Regions from separate parts of the Geodermatophilus sp. SYSU D01036 genome, predicted to be linked through region 1. Evidence: predicted binding sites of a transcription regulator. Region 1 holds the regulator's gene; each other region holds the start of a gene.
What was found. Region 1 encodes LexA, which represses DNA repair genes until DNA is damaged. Its sites were predicted from a motif close to TCGAACANNTGTTCGA; they were not measured.
Positions count from the first base shown of each region.

Region 2: ACI8AR_RS03545 (DUF6504 family protein) is a predicted target of LexA. The motif match lies at 2,915-2,930, and genes of this name have one in related genera.
Region 3: dnaB (replicative DNA helicase) is a predicted target of LexA. The motif match lies at 1,670-1,685, and genes of this name have one in related genera.

Region 1 is NZ_JBJGZJ010000005.1:5,684-10,646, forward strand. It holds gene hflX (GTPase HflX) at 1-81, shown strand, start outside; gene ACI8AR_RS07590 (phosphatase PAP2 family protein) at 196-942, shown strand; gene ACI8AR_RS07595 (hypothetical protein) at 914-1,984, shown strand; gene lexA (transcriptional repressor LexA) at 2,014-2,793, opposite strand; gene ACI8AR_RS07605 (LysM peptidoglycan-binding domain-containing protein) at 3,031-3,666, shown strand; gene ACI8AR_RS07610 (hypothetical protein) at 3,788-4,363, shown strand; gene nrdR (transcriptional regulator NrdR) at 4,863-4,963, shown strand, end outside.
Region 2 is NZ_JBJGZJ010000002.1:224,184-229,146, reverse strand. It holds gene ACI8AR_RS03555 (DNA polymerase III subunit alpha) at 1-2,029, opposite strand, end outside; gene ACI8AR_RS03550 (SAV_6107 family HEPN domain-containing protein) at 2,026-2,505, opposite strand; gene ACI8AR_RS03545 (DUF6504 family protein) at 2,505-2,831, opposite strand; gene ACI8AR_RS03540 (YbaK/EbsC family protein) at 3,065-3,598, shown strand; gene ACI8AR_RS03535 (GNAT family N-acetyltransferase) at 3,613-4,188, shown strand; gene ACI8AR_RS03530 (phytoene desaturase family protein) at 4,191-4,963, shown strand, end outside.
Region 3 is NZ_JBJGZJ010000016.1:3,499-8,461, forward strand. It holds gene ACI8AR_RS15915 (DUF3237 family protein) at 1-119, shown strand, start outside; gene dnaB (replicative DNA helicase) at 200-1,564, opposite strand; gene rplI (50S ribosomal protein L9) at 2,155-2,601, opposite strand; gene rpsR (30S ribosomal protein S18) at 2,613-2,849, opposite strand; gene ACI8AR_RS15935 (single-stranded DNA-binding protein) at 2,935-3,420, opposite strand; gene rpsF (30S ribosomal protein S6) at 3,423-3,710, opposite strand; gene ACI8AR_RS15945 (hypothetical protein) at 3,857-4,963, opposite strand, start outside.

The DNA of each region.
Region 1 (4,963 bases):
GCCGCCGGCACCCGGCTGACCGCCCGCGTCGACGGCGGCCTGGCCGCCGCGCTCGAGCGGTTCGCCGTCCCGGTCGGCTGACCGCCCCCTCCACCCCGGACCGCCCGGGTGCCCGGCTCCACGCCGGGTGCCCGGGCGGCTCGCCGTTCCGGCCCGTGAGGTCACGGGCGGGTCACGGCCCGGTACCGTGACCCGGTGACCAGCGGCGTGGTGCGGCGCACCTCCGGCGCGCCGGCCGGGCGCCCGGAGCGGGCCGCCCGGCCGCCCGCCGTGGTCGGTGCCGGCCGCCCGCCGTGGTGGCTGCTGCTCGTCGCGTTCGCGGTCACCGTCGGGGTCACCGTCGACCTGCTCAGCCGCGGGGTGCTCGAGCGGCTGGACCTCGAGGTCTCCGAGGTGGTCAGCGCCTGGGACCTGCGCGACTCCCCGGCCTACTGGCCGGTGTGGGCGGTCACCCAGATCGGCGGCCGCGGCACCATCCTCATCGTGCTGGCCGCCCTGGTCGGCTGGCTGTGCCTGCGGGAACGGACGCTGCTGCCCCTGCTGCGGGTGGTCACCGCGCTGGCCCTGCTCACCGTCGTCGTCTACGCGTTCAAGTTCGGCACCGGTCGCACCGCGCCCGCCTATCCCGGCTCGTTCTTCCACCGCGACGGCGCCAGCTACCCCTCCGGGCACGTGGCCAACGCCGTGCTCATGTGGGGCGTGGCGCGCTGGCAGGCGGTCGAGTACGGGCTCGGTCCGCGGGTGCAGCGCACGCTGTGGTGGCTGGCCGTCGTCGGGCCGGTGGCCACCGGGATCGCGATGGTCTCGCTGGACTTCCACTGGGTCACCGACGCCGTCGTGGGCGCGGCCGTCGGGCTCCTGCTGCTGGGCGTGGTTCACGCACTCGACGCGCTGGTGCTGTCACGCTGGGCGAGTGCCCGAGCCGGCCGCCCGTCCGCGTAGCGTCGCCCGGCGGGCCCCGGCCGTCCTGCTGACCACGGTCCTGCTCGGCCTCCCGGCGGCCCCGGCCGCCGCCGAGGAGTCGGCCGCCCCCTCGGTCCGCTGCCAGGTGACCGACCCCCGGCTGGCCGAGCTCTCCGGCCTCGTCGACGTCGGCGACCGGGTGCTCGCCATGGTGGACGGCGGCGACCAGGTCGCCGTGTACGTGCTCGACGGCGCCTGCCAGGTGGTCGACGTGACCACCGCGCCGGTGGACCCCTACGACCCCGAGGACCTCGCCGTCGGCCCGGACGGCACGGTGTGGCTGGCCGACACCGGCGACAACACCGCGGTCCGGACGACGGTCGCGCTCGTCGCGCTGCGGCCCGACGGCGGGACGGCGCTGTACCGGCTGACCTATCCCGACGGCCCGCACGACGCCGAGGCGCTGCTGCTGGCCCCCGACGGCACGCCGTACGTGGTGACCAAGGAGGTGCTCGGGGCCAGCCACGTCTACCGGCCGGCCGCGCCGCTGGTCGACGGCGGCACGGTCGCGCTGGCCGACGTCGGCACGGTGGCGTTCACGCTCACCGGCACACCTGGCGGTCCCGTGGGCCGGGCGGGGCAGCTGATGGTCACCGGCGGGGCGGTGGCCCGCGACGGCAGCCGGATCGCGCTGCGCACCTACACCGACGCCTACGTCTGGCCGCTGACTGGCGCCGACGTCCCGGGGGCGCTGGCCGGGGAGCCCGTGCGGATCGCGCTGCCCGAGGCGCCGCAGGGGGAGGCGGTGTCGTTCACCGCGGACGGGAGCGCGCTGCTGGTGGCCGGCGAGGGCGTGCCCGGGGACGTCACCTCGGTGCCCGTCCCGGCGGGGTCCGCGCCGCCGGCGCCGGCGGGGTCCGACCCGGCCGGCCCGTCGCCGTCGGCGCTGCTCGGCGGGGACTCCGCGGGCCCGTCGCCGGTGACCGCGGGCGTGGCCGCGGCCGTCGTCGCGACCGCGCTGGTGTGGTGGGGCGAGCGGCTGCGCCGCCGCCGGTCCGGTGGTCCGCCCGCCGGCGCCTGAGCTCCGGCGCCGGCGGGCGGACCTGCGGCTCAGACCCGTCGCAGGACGGTGACGACGCGGCCGAGGATGGTGGCCTCGTCGCCGGGGATCGGCTCGTAGGCCGGGTTGTGCGGCAGCAGCCAGACGTGCCCGTCCCGGGGCTTGTAGGTCTTGACCGTGGCCTCGCCGTCGAGCATCGCGGCGACGATCTCGCCGTTCTCGGCGGTGGGCTGCTGGCGGACGACGACCCAGTCGCCGTCGCAGATGGCCGCGTCGACCATCGAGTCACCGGCGACGCGCAGCATGAACAACGTGCCCTCGCCGACGAGCTCGCGGGGGAGCGGGAAGACGTCCTCGACGGCCTGCTCGGCGAGCACTGGGCCACCGGCCGCGATCCGCCCGACCAGCGGCACGTAGGTGGGCGCGGTCGAGCCGTCGGCGGCCGCGGCGGGCGCAGCCGGGGCGGTCTCGCCCCCGGTCTCGCCGGGCAGCCGCACGTCGAGCGCGCGGGGCCGGTTGGGGTCGCGCCGCAGCCAGCCCTTCTTCTGCAGCACCGACAGCTGGTGGGCGACCGACGACGCCGACGACAGGCCCACCGCCTCGCCGATCTCGCGCACCGAGGGCGGGTAGCCGCGCCGCTCGATCGAGTCGCGGATGACCTCGAGGACCCGGCGCTGCCGCTGGGTCAGGCCGTCGCCGGCCTCGCCGCGGTCGGGGAAGGTGCGCACGGCGCCCGCGCCGTCCGCGCCGGCGCCGCGCTCCGCGGCCGGCCGGCGGGTCGTCGTGCCGCCGCCCCGGGTGCCCTGGCCGGTCCCGCTCGTGCCCGCCACGTCTCCTCCTCGCCGGCCGCGTCCCCGCGGCCCGTCCGTCGCCCTCCCGGCCCCGAGGCCGGTCGGCGGGCGGTGCGCCCGCACGGACCGTAGCGCGCCGGCGCCGGAGGTTCAAACGTGTGTTCGAAGGACACGCCGCGCCGCTCTCGCACTCGTCGGACCCGTGCGGTAGACATCCGATCAGACGTTCGATCGAACACGCGTTCGATGCGGTCGACCCGATCAGGAGGAGCGGTCATGGGCAGCGTGCGGCAGGCAGTGCTCGAGTTCGACGCGGCGGTCCGGGTCCCGTGGCGGCCGCCGCTCCGCGGGGAGGGCGCGCCGGCGGCCGCCGGTGCGGGCCGCTCCGCGTCGCCGGCGCGCACCGACCGGCCGGCTCCGCGCGCTGCCCTGCCGGGCTCGGGTCCCCGCGTCACCGGGCACCTGCGGCCGGTGCCCGACCTCCCCGCCGCGGCGCCCGCCCGCGCCGCCGGGCCGGCCGCCGAGGGGCCGCGCACCCGCCGCGACCCGGCCCGCCCGAGCGGTCGGCCGGTGCGCTCGGAGCCCGCCCGGGCCGCCGTCCGCGCTCGGTGTGCGCCGGCCCCGGCGCCGGTGCGGCTCACCCGCCGCGGGCGCCGCCTGGTCACCGTGCTGGTCCTCGCCGCCGGTGTCGGCGGCGCCGCCCTCGGCCGGGAGTTCCTCGCCCCCCACGACGGTCTGCGCCTGGCCGGCGGGAGCAGTGTCGTGGTCGAGAGCGGGGACACGGTGTGGTCGATCGCCGCGGAGGTCGCCGGCGCCGACCAGGACGTGCGCGCGGTGGTCGACGCGATCGAGGTGCTCAACGGCCTGGAGGGGGCGGTCGTCGTCCCCGGCCAGGTGCTCCGCCTGCCCTAGGCGCCCCGCGCCCGGCGCCGTCACCGCGGAGATGTTGACGAGACCACGCCGGTGAGTTCGTCAACCGTGCAGGCGCCGTCGTTTACGTTCCGGAGTCGTCAGGGCACTTACGGTCAGGAGCGTGTCAGCAGCCGTGAACAGCAGCGCAGCGGTGACCTTCCGGTCCCCGCAGGACGTCGAGGTGCTCGTGGACGGTGCCTGGGTGCCGGGCGCCATGCTCGGCTGGCGCCACGACGTGACCGGCGGCTGCGAGGCCCGCGTCCGGCTGCGCGACGCCGCGGGAGCGGACAGCTGGGTCGACCTGGCCGTCGTGCGGCTGCCCGAGCGGCACCTGACGCTGGCCTCCGGCCGCCCGGACCCGGCGGCCGACCCCGCGGGGACGGCCGTGCTCCCGGCCGTGGACCGGCGCGCGGTCGTCCCGGCTGCCCACGCCGCCCGCCGCGGTGCCCGCCGGCACGGCGGTGACGTCACCGCCGAGCAGCCCGCCGTCCGCCCCACCGCGGCCGGGCGGCACCGCGCGCCCGCCGGCTCCGGCCGGCACCGGGCGGTGACCGCCGAGATGCCGGTCGTCATCTGCCCGGCTCCGGCCGGCGGTGCGGCCGCGGAGGAGTCGGACATGCTGACCCGCCCCATCCGCCTCGGCGACCTGGTGCCGCACCCTCGCGGCGGCCGCCCCGCGGTCCGTCCTCCCGCCTGATCCGATGCCGGGGCGCGTCCCCGGCGGTCCTCCGTCCACCTCCGCCGGCGTCCCGCCGGACGTCCCGGGGAGGCGTCTGCGCGCCGGCCGGGCGTCCGCGCGTGCCCTGCGCGCGGTGGCCGGTTACACCCGGACACCCCTCCCCGCGCGCCGACACGCGCGGCTCCCCGGCGTGTCGTGTGACGGGAGGGAGTCCTGCTCGCGCCTGGTCACCACGGGGTCACGACCGGGTCTCGGCGGAAGAGACACGCGGGTTCCCACCTTGCAGATGTAGTGGAGCGCGGCCTACTGTCCCCCTACATCTAGTAGTTGCACCGATGGAAGTCCTCCACAGGCCGTCCTCAGGACCTCCACGGGGTGTCCACCGGATGTCCCCAGAGGGGTCCACAGACAGACGCAGACGGGCGGGTCCGCCAGGACCGGACGAGCCCGCCGGCACCAGCCGCCCGAGCCGGGTCCCCGGTCCGGGCGGGTCTACCGCGGAGGGAGGTGAACCGCAGTGCGCTGCCCGTTCTGCCACAACCCCGACAGCCGGGTGATCGACTCGCGCGAGGCCGACGAGGGTGCCACCACCCGTCGCCGCCGCTCGTGCCCGGCCTG
Region 2 (4,963 bases), on a different contig from region 1:
CGAACGTCTCCGGCCCGAACTTGCCGACCAGCTCGCGCTGCCCCGGCGACTCGATCTGGAACATGCCGAGGGTCCGGGTGCTGCGGATGAGCTCGAAGGTCGTCGGGTCGTCGCGCGGGACGGCGTCGATGTCGACGGCGGTGTCGTCGACCCGGGCCACCTCGTCGAGGGCGTGCGCGATCGCCGACTGCATCCGGATGCCGAGCAGGTCGAGCTTGAGCAGCCCGAGCTCCTCGACGTCGTCCTTGTCGAACTGGCTCATCGGGTAGCCGAGGTAGCTGCCCTCCACCGGCGTGCGGTCGAGCAGCGTGGCGTCGGACAGCAGCACGCCGCACGGGTGCAGCGCGATGTGCCGGGGCAGGCCGTCGAGCCGGGCGACCAGGTCGAACAGCAGGTCGAGGTCGCCGGTGCCGCCGCCGCGCCGGGAGCCCATCCGGCTGGCCCGCAGCTCCGGCAGGTCGCGCAGCGCGGCGTGCACCTGGTTGGCCCGGACGTGCGGGAAGGCCTTGGCGACGGCGTCGATCTCGGCCGGCGGCAGGCCGAGCGCGGCGCCGACGTCGCGGATGGCGTGCCGCACCCGGTAGGTGTCCATCATCGAGATGCAGCTGACCCGGTGGGCGCCGAAGCGGTCGAGGACCGCGTCGTAGACCTCCATCCGCCGGGCGGACTCCACGTCGATGTCGATGTCGGGCAGCTGGTGGCGCAGCGGGGAGAGGAACCGCTCCATCAGCAGGCCGTAGCGGATCGGGTCGACGTCGGAGATGCCGAGCAGGTAGGTGACCAGGCTGCCCGCGCCCGACCCGCGCGCGGCCGCCCGGACCCGCAGGCCCCTGATGAGGTCGACGACGTCGGCGACGGTGAGGAAGTAGGACGGGTAGCCGAGGGAGTCGATGACGGCGAGCTCCTCCTCGAGCCGCCGGGTCACCCGCGCCGTGCGGGCCATCCCGCGCCGGCCGAGCCCGGCCTCGCAGCGGGCGCGCAGCACCTCGGAGGGGTCCATCCCCTGCTCGCCGGGCGCGGTGACGACGTCGAGCTCGGGATAGCGCACGGTGCCGATGCCGAGGTCCTCGCGGACGTCGACGGCGCACTGCTCGGCCAGCCGGGCGGTGCGCTCGGTCAGCCGCAGCGCGGCGTCGCGGTCGGGGCCGGCGAGGTCCGCGGCGACCTCGGCCATCTCCTTGCCCGACTTGAGGTAGCCCTCGGCGGTGCGCCGGTCGACGTGCCGCGTGTCGAGGGCGACCAGCCGCCGGGAGGCGTCGAGGACGTCGGCGGTGGGCGCGTCGAGGGCGTCGACGTAGCGGACGGCGTTGGTGAGCACCGCCGGCACGCCCTCCTCGTCGGCGAAGCGCAGCAGCCGCTGGGCGCGGGAGCGGTCGCCCCGGCCGCGGTGGTGCACCACCTCCAGCACCAGCGAGCCCGGGCCGAACACCGACCGCCAGGCGTCCAGCCGCGCGGAGGCGACGTCGGCCCGCCCGGCCGCGAGCGCCCGGCCCACCGGCGAGTCCGGCCCCAGCACCGCGACCAGCCCGGGCGCGTGCTCGGCGGCCAGCGCGAGCGAGGCCACCGGCTCGCCGCGGGTGCCGCGCAGGTGCGTGGCGCTGGTCAGCCGGCACAGCGAGCGCCAGCCGGCGCCGTCGCGGGCGAGGAAGGTGACCCGCGGCAGCCGCGGGTCGACACCGGCGCCGCCCCGCACCGGGTGGCGCCGCGCCGGCGCCGGCCGCGCGGGGGCGCGCCCGGTGCGGCGCAGGGAGAACTCGTCCTCGCCCAGCACGTGCGCCCGCGCCGGCGGCACGGTGGTGTCCACCGTCGGCGCGACCGCGAGGTCGACGCCGAAGACCGGCCGCAGCCCGGCCGACCGGCAGGCCAGCGCGAACTTGACCGTGCCGTAGAGACCGTCGCGGTCGGTCAGGGCCAGCGCCGTCATGCCGTGCTCGGCGGCGCGCGCGACCAGGTCGGCCGGGTGGTTGGCCCCGTACCGCAGGGAGTAGCCGGAGGCGACGTGCAGGTGGACGAAGGGGTCCCCGCTCACCGCCCGCGGGCGGGACGGTGGGCGGTGCCGCCGACCACGCGCGGCCGGGGCGCCGGCTCGGGCGTGGTGGCCAGCAGCTCCTCGACCACGGCGAGGAAGGTCCCGGCGTCGCGGACCAGGTCGTCGGCCTCGCGCTCGGTGACCGCGCGGGACAGCCCGGCCTCGGCCGCGGCGCGCTTGGCCGCGCCGGCGGCGAAGAAGGTGGCCCACTCCCCCAGCTCGGGGGCGACCTGCTCGAGCAGCACCCAGGCGCTGCGCGGCCGGCGGCGGCCGCTCTCCGGCCGGGTGCGGGCGGCCAGCACGCCCGCGGCGGCCCGCAGCGCCGCCAGGTGCGCGGTGGCGTAGCGGCGGCACGCGTCGGGGGCGTGCCGGGCCTCGGCCAGGGCCCGGGTGGCCTGGTCCAGCAACTGGCCCGCGGCCGCCGGGAGCGGCGGGGGCAGGGGAAGCTGCTGGGCCATGGCGTGCGCGGCGCCCATCAGTCGTGCACCCGCACGAGAGACCAGCGGTTGTCCGCGGCGTCCCAGCACAGGTCGTAGACCCCGGCGAAGCTCATCCGCGAGCGGCCGGCCCGCAGCGCCTCCACCCGGAACACCTCCCGGGGGGCGACCAGGTCGGCCGAGGCGCCGCCGGGGGTGCCGGCGGCCCGCTGCCACCACGGCGCGGTCTCGACCCACGAGTCGAGCAGCTCGCCGACGACGTAGCGGCCCTGCCCGCGCCAGAACTGCGCCGGCCCGAGCGGACCGCGCTCGACCTGCACCTCCTCGCCGGCCCGCTCGCCGACGTCACCCAGCACCCGGCTCATGCCCGTCTCCCCACCCCGTGCCGCGTCTCGACGGTCTGCCCACCGCCCGGGCGGGGAAGGTCCCGGGGCGGTGGCCGACCTGTTCGAACGTGTGTTCGAACACCTCGAGTAGACCCGACCGCGCCGGTCCCGTCAAGCCGGACGCGCTCCCGCGTCCTCCCCCGGGAGGAGCCCCTCCCGCCCGCGTGCCGGACGGTACGGCGGGGGTACGACAGCGGTGGCAGGATCAGCGCATGAGCCGACCCGCCCACCCCCGGGTGGCCGCGATCGCCGGCCTGCTCGCCGGGGCCGGCGCCACCGGGCGGGTCCACGAGCTCGCCGACGGCGCGCACACCGCCGCCGCGGCCGCCGCACAGCTCGGCGTCCCGGTCGGGGCCATCGCCAACAGCCTGGTGTTCGACGTCGGCGGGCAGCCGCTGCTCGTGCTGACCAGCGGCGCGCACCGGGTCGACGTCGCGAAGGTGGCCGCCCTGCTCGGCGTGCCCCGCGTGGAGCGCGCCTCGGCCGCCTTCGTCCGCGCGCACACCGGCCAGCCGATCGGCGGGGTCGCCCCGGTCGGCCACCCGGCGCCGATCGGCACCCTCGTCGACGTCGAGCTGGCCCGGTACGACCAGGTGTGGGCCGCTGCGGGCCACCCGTCCGCCGTCTTCCCCACCAGCTACGACGAGCTGCTGCGACTGACCGCCGGCACCCCCGCCGAGGTCGGGAGCGGCCCGACCGCCGACGGTCCGGCCGCCGCTCCCCACCCCGCCGCGGTGGGCCCGTGAACGAGGAGAACCCCGTGACCGGCACGACGCCCGCGACGCGGGTGACCGAACTGCCCGCAGGCTGGCTGCGCGAGCACATGCACGAGGCGCTGGCCATCTACGGCGAGGCGATGGGCTATGACGCCTCGGTGGTCGCCGGCCGCTACGGCTACGCCGTCCAGCACACCGAGCGCCCCGGCTTCCGCGCCGTCGGGGCCTTCGCCGCGACCCCGGACGGCGAGCAGCTGGTCGGCTTCGGCTACGGCTACCTCGTCGCCCCCGGCCAGTGGTGGCACGACCAGGTGCGCGCGGCGCTGGACCGGCGCACCGCCAAGCGCTGGCTGCCCGGCGCGTTCGAGGTGTGCGAGCTGCACGTGCACCCCGAGGCGCAGAGCCGCGGGCTGGGCCGGCGGCTGCTGCACGCGCTGGTCGAGGGCGTGGACGCGCCGGTCGCGCTGCTGTCCACCCCGGACGCCGACACCAAGGCGTTCCGGCTGTACCACGCCGACGGGTTCGTCGACCTCGCCCGCGGCCACCACTTCCCCGGGGACGCCCGGCCCTTCGCCATCCTCGGCGCCCGGCTGCCGCTGCGGCCGGTACCCGGCACCTGAGCGTGCGGGAGCCGGACCGGGCCGTCGACGCCGTCGTCGTCGGCGCCGGCCACAACGGGCTGGTCGCCGCCTGCTACCTGGCGCGCGCCGGGCTGGCCGTCGAGGTGGTCGAGCGCGACGACGTCCTCGGCGGGGCGGTGTCCACCGTGGAGCGCTGGCCCGGCGTCCGGGTCGACCGCGGCTCCAGCGCGCACGTGATCGTCCGACACAGCGGGGTCGTCGAGGAGCTCGACCTCGCCGCCCACGGCCTGCGCTACGTGGACTGCGACCCGTGGGGCTTCGCGCCCGCCCCGGCGCCCGGTGACCCCGGCCCGGACGGCCGCCCGCTGGTGTTCTCCGTCGACCTCGACGCCACCTGCGCCTCGATCGCCGCCGCCTGTGGGCCCGACGACGCCGACGCCTACCGCCGGTTCGTCGGCGTGTGGGGGCCGCGCAGCCGCGCCGTCGTCGACTCCTTCGGCCGCCGGCCCACCCCGCTGGGCCTGGCCCGCGCGTTCTGGCCGCTGGGCGCCCCGTCCGGCGACGCCCCGCGCACCCCCGGCGGCGACCTCGCCGCCGAGTTCCTCGGCTCCGGCGACGCGCTGCTGGACCGCTGGTTCGGCAGCGAGCGGCTCAAGGCGGCGCTGGCCTGGTTCGGCGCGCAGTCCGGCCCGCCGATGAGCGAGCCGGGCACCGCGGCGATGGTCGCCTGGGTGGCGCTGCTGCACGACACCCCGCCGGGCCACCCGGTGGGCGGGTCCGGCGGGCTCACCCAGGCGCTCCGGCGCCGGCTGGA
Region 3 (4,963 bases), on a different contig from region 1:
CCGACCCCTCGCTGGCCGCGCTCAACCGAACCGTGTACGGGATGACCGGCACGGTGAACATGGCGCGCGGGCAGATCCGTGCCCGCGCGGAGAGCCTGGCCCGCGTCGCGGTCTCCTGACCCCTGCGCACGGACGGCCCGGGACCACGACGGTCCCGGGCCCTCCTGCGCGTAGGCGCGGCCTCTCGGTCGGCCGCGTCTCAGTTGGCCATGTCGACGAAGCGGCTGTAGTGGCCCTGGAAGGCGACGGTGACGTTGGCCGTCGGGCCGTTGCGGTGCTTGACCAGCATGATGTCGGCCTCGCCGGCCCGAGGGCTCTCCTTCTCGTACATGTCCTCGCGGTGGATCATCATGACCATGTCGGCGTCCTGCTCGATCGAGCCGGACTCACGGAGGTCCGACAGCATCGGCTTCTTGTCCTGACGCTGCTCGGACCCACGGTTGAGCTGCGACATCGCGATGACCGGGACCTCGAGCTCCTTCGCCAGCAGCTTCAGCGCCCGGGAGAACTCCGAGACCTCCTGCTGGCGGCTCTCGACGCGCTTGCCCGACGTCATGAGCTGGAGGTAGTCGATGACCACGAGCTTGAGGTCGTTGCGCTGCTTGAGCCGCCGGGCCTTGGCCCGGATCTCCATCATCGTCATGTTCGGCGAGTCGTCGATGTAGAGCGGGGCGTCGGCCACCTCGCCCATCCGGCGGGCCAGCTTCGACCAGTCCTCGTCGGACAGCGTGCCGGCGCGCATGTGGTGCAGCGGCACCTTCGCCTCGGCCGACAGCAGCCGCATGGTGATCTCGTGCTTGCTCATCTCGAGCGAGAAGATGACGGCCGGCATGTGGTGCTTGACCGTGGCCGACCGCGCGATGTCCAGCCCCAGGGTCGACTTGCCCACACCGGGGCGGGCGGCGATGACGACCATCTGGCCCGCCTGCAGCCCGTTGGTCAGCTCGTCGAGGTCGCGGATGCCGGTGGGCACGCCGCGGGCGGTGCCGCCGCGGGAGGCGATGGCGTCGAGCTCGTCCATCGTGGGCTGCAGGACGTCCTCGAGGCGCGAGTAGTCCTCGCTCATCCGCTTCTCGGTGACCTCGTAGATCTCCTGCTGCGCGCGGTCGACGATGTCGTCGACGTCGCCCCGCCCGCCGGCCGCGCCGTAGCCCAGCTGCACCACGCGGGTGCCGGCCTCGACCAGGCGGCGCAGGGTGGCCTGCTCGGCCACGATCTGGGCGTAGTAGCCCGCGTTGGCCGCCGTCGGCGTCGAGGCGATGAGGGTGTGCAGGTAGACCGCGCCGCCCATCTTCGACAGCTGGTCGGTGCGGTTGAGCTCTGCGGCGACGGTGATCGCGTCGGCCGGCTCACCCCGGCCGTACAGGTCGAGGATGCAGTCGTAGATCAACTGGTGCGCCGGCCGGTAGAAGTCGTTGCCGGTCAGCTGCTCCACGACGTCGGCGATGGCGTCCTTGCTCATCAGCATGCCGCCCAGCACCGACTGCTCGGCCGCGACGTCCTGCGGCGGCTGCCGGTCGTACTCCGGCGCCGTCGCCTGCGGCCGGCTGAAGTCGTCGGCCACCGCCACCTGGGTACCTCCCTCTCCTCGGGGCACGCGCGCGCGTACAGACCCCGGCCGCCCGGCCGGGGCCCGGTGGGGGAAGCACCAGGACGCCTCGCGTGCCGCTCGAACACGCGTTCGAGGACATCACTACCCGGAGCCACCGACAGTTCGCGGAGGTCCGGCGCAGGAGACGACGGTAGGAAGCGGGGACGGACCCGTCCAACACCCGTGTGGGCCGCGTTCTGCACAACTTGTGGACAAGTCGGTGGACAGCCGGAGTCGACATGTGGAGACAGGGAGGACACCGGCCCGTCGTGCCGCGGTCCCGCGGGCGTCACCTGCGTCCCGGCCGCCCACCGGCTGTGGACACGAGAAAGTCGGCGCGCCGGGGGCGCCGGGCGTGTCGTGTCGTCCCGCCCGGCGCAGCCGTCACAGGCGCCCACCGGCACCGGGAGCCCGCCCGCGACGCCGTCCGGCGGGCCCGCGGCGTCCCCCCTGCCGCGGTCCGGGGGCTCAGGGGCCCCGGGGAGTCCGGCACGGCCCCCGAGACGCCGCGAGGGGCGCCGGACGGGTGTCCGACGCCCCTCGCGGGCGGTGCTGCGGCGTTCTCAGCCGGCGACGACCTCGATGGGGAGGGTCGTCGTGACCTCCGGGTGCACCCGCACGGTGACGGTGTGCTTGCCGGTGGTCTTGATGCTGCTCGGCAGCTCGATGCGGCGGCGGTCCAGCTCCGGGCCACCGGCGGCCGTGACGGCCGCGGCGACGTCGGCGGTGGTGACGCGGCCGAACAGGCGGCCGCCGTCACCGGCGCGGGCGGGCACCCGGACGGTCAGGCCGGAGAGGCGGCCGGCCACGGCCTGGGCCTCATCGAGCGACCGCACCTCGCGGGCGGCACGCGCCCGGCGCAGCGACTCGACCTGCTTCTCGGCACCGCGGGTGGCGACGATGGCCAGGCCGCGGGGCAGGAGGTAGTTGCGGCCGTAGCCGCCCTTGACCTCGACGGTGTCACCGGAGGACCCGAGACCGGTGACCTCCTGCGTCAGGATCAGCTTCATCGTGCTCATGGTCAGCGCGCCGTCGAGGTGTAGGGCAGCAGGGCCATCTCACGGCTGTTCTTGACGGCCGTGGCGACGTCCCGCTGGTGCTGGCTGCAGTTGCCGCTCACGCGGCGGGCACGGATCTTGCCGCGGTCGGAGATGAACTTCCGCAGCAGCGTCGTGTCCTTGTAGTCGATGTAGGTCGCCTTGTCCTTGCAGAACTGGCAGACCTTCTTCTTGGGCTTGCGCACGGGGGGCTTGGGCACTGGGTTCTCCAGGTACGACTAGATCTGGGGTGTGGATGGCCCCCTCGCAGGGGCCCGCGGCGTGGGGGGCGAGAGGGTCCTTCTGTCAGAAGGGAGGCTCGTCGGACGGGCCGGCGGGCGTCGACCACGGGTCGCTCGCGCCGCCGCCGAAACCGCCGCCACCGCCACCGCCGCCGAAACCGCCACCGCCGCCGCCACCCTCACCGCGCGAGGCACGGGTGACCTTCGCGGTGGCGTAGCGCAGCGAGGGACCGATCTCGTCGACCTCGAGCTCGACGACGGTGCGCTTCTCGCCCTCCTTCGTCTCGAACGAGCGCTGCTTGAGGCGCCCCGAGACGATGACCCGCGAGCCGCGGGTGAGGGACTCGGCCACGTTCTCGGCCGCCTGCCGCCAGACGTTGCAGCGGAGGAACAGCGCCTCGCCGTCCTTCCACTCCTGCGACTGCCGGTCGAAGGTGCGCGGCGTCGAGGCGACCGTGAAGTTGGCGACCGCGGCCCCCGACGGCGTGAACCGCAGCTCCGGGTCGGAGGTCAGGTTGCCGATGACGGTGATGACGGTCTCGCCGGCCATGGTCAGTGGACCTCGGGCCGGAGCAGCTTGGTCCGCAGGACCGACTCGTTCAGGTTGAGCTGCCGGTCGAGCTCGGCGACCGCGGCGGGCTCGGCCTGGATGTCGACGACGGCGTAGATGCCCTCGACGTGCTTCTTGATCTCGTAGGCCAGGCGGCGCCGGCCCCAGATCTCGGTCTTGACGGTGCCACCGGAGTTGGTGACGACGGTCAGGAACCGGTCGAGGGAGGGAGCGATCGTGCGCTCCTCCAGGTCGGGGTCGAGGATGACCATCAGTTCGTAGTGACGCACGGAGAACCCCACCTCCTCTGGTCTGGGCGGCTGCAGGACGTCTGCAGCAGGAGGGTCGTACACGCGTCGCGCGCCCTGCCTGCCTCGGACGGCACACGGGACGCGCCCCCCGAGGATACCAGCGCCCCCACCGGCGCCCGCCGGGGTCAGCGGGAGCGGACCGCCCGGGAGGTGCGGACCAGCGCGGCGGTGCTGCCGGCCAGGGCGACGACGGCGACCAGCGCGGCGGGCGGCAGGGCCGGACCGGAGGAGGCGCCATCAGCAGTCACGGTGCTGCTCTCCTCGTCCAGCGCGCCGCCGTCGAGCCTGCCGAGCTCGCCGAGGACCGGCACCGCGGCGCCGTCGTAGCCGCCCGCGACCCCGCCGGAGCCGTCGGTGCCGCCGCTGCCGGACGCGGTGCCGGACGGGGAGCCGGCCCCGGGCAGCCGCGACGGGTCGAAGGCCGCGGACCCGCCGCCGGAGGGCGCCATCCGCGCCGCGCCGCCGCCGAGGTCGTAGGAGTAGGCGTCGCCGTCGACCCCCCGCGCGGCCGCCGGGGCCGTCGGCGCGGCGGCCGGGACCTGCGGCGCGGTCGGGTCGATGGGGGCCGGCGCCGGGAGCGAGGGCAGGGAGGGCAGCGGGACGTCGACGGTCGGCAGCCGCGGCAAGCCGACCGAGGGCAGGTTCGGCAGCGGCAGCAGCGTGTTGACGAGGAACGGCGTCGGGACGCCGATCTGCACCGTCGTCTGCCGGCCGTCGTAGGTGACCGGCTGCGTCTGCGGCAGCGTGCTCAGCGCCCGGGTGGTGACGGTGTTCAGCACGCTCCCGGCGATCGGGGTGTCCGGGACGACGACCCGGTACGTGTAGGTGATCGTGCAGGTCAGGCAGGTGCTGTCGAAGCGCTCGGTGACGCTCGCGTCCTGCGGCAGCGGCTCCGGCCCGGAGGGCAGGCCGAGCGTGACGTCGGTGAACACCTGCACGGTGACCAGCGAGGGCAGCAGCCCGCCGCCGCCGACCTGCACCGTCTTCGGCTCGATCCGGTTGGTGAAGGTGACCGTGCCGCCGGGGTCGACCGAGACCAGCGGCGGGGTGAGGTCGCGGATGTCGACGGCGGCCGACGGGGCGGCGCTCGCGGCGGGCGGCAGCAGGACCGCGCCGCCCAGGACGGCGGCCACCACGAGCGCGAGCGCGGCGAGGAACCGCCGCGCGACCCGCCGCACCGTGCCGGTGGTCGCCGTCCCCGTCGTCATCCCCTGCGTCCCCTCCGTCTGCGT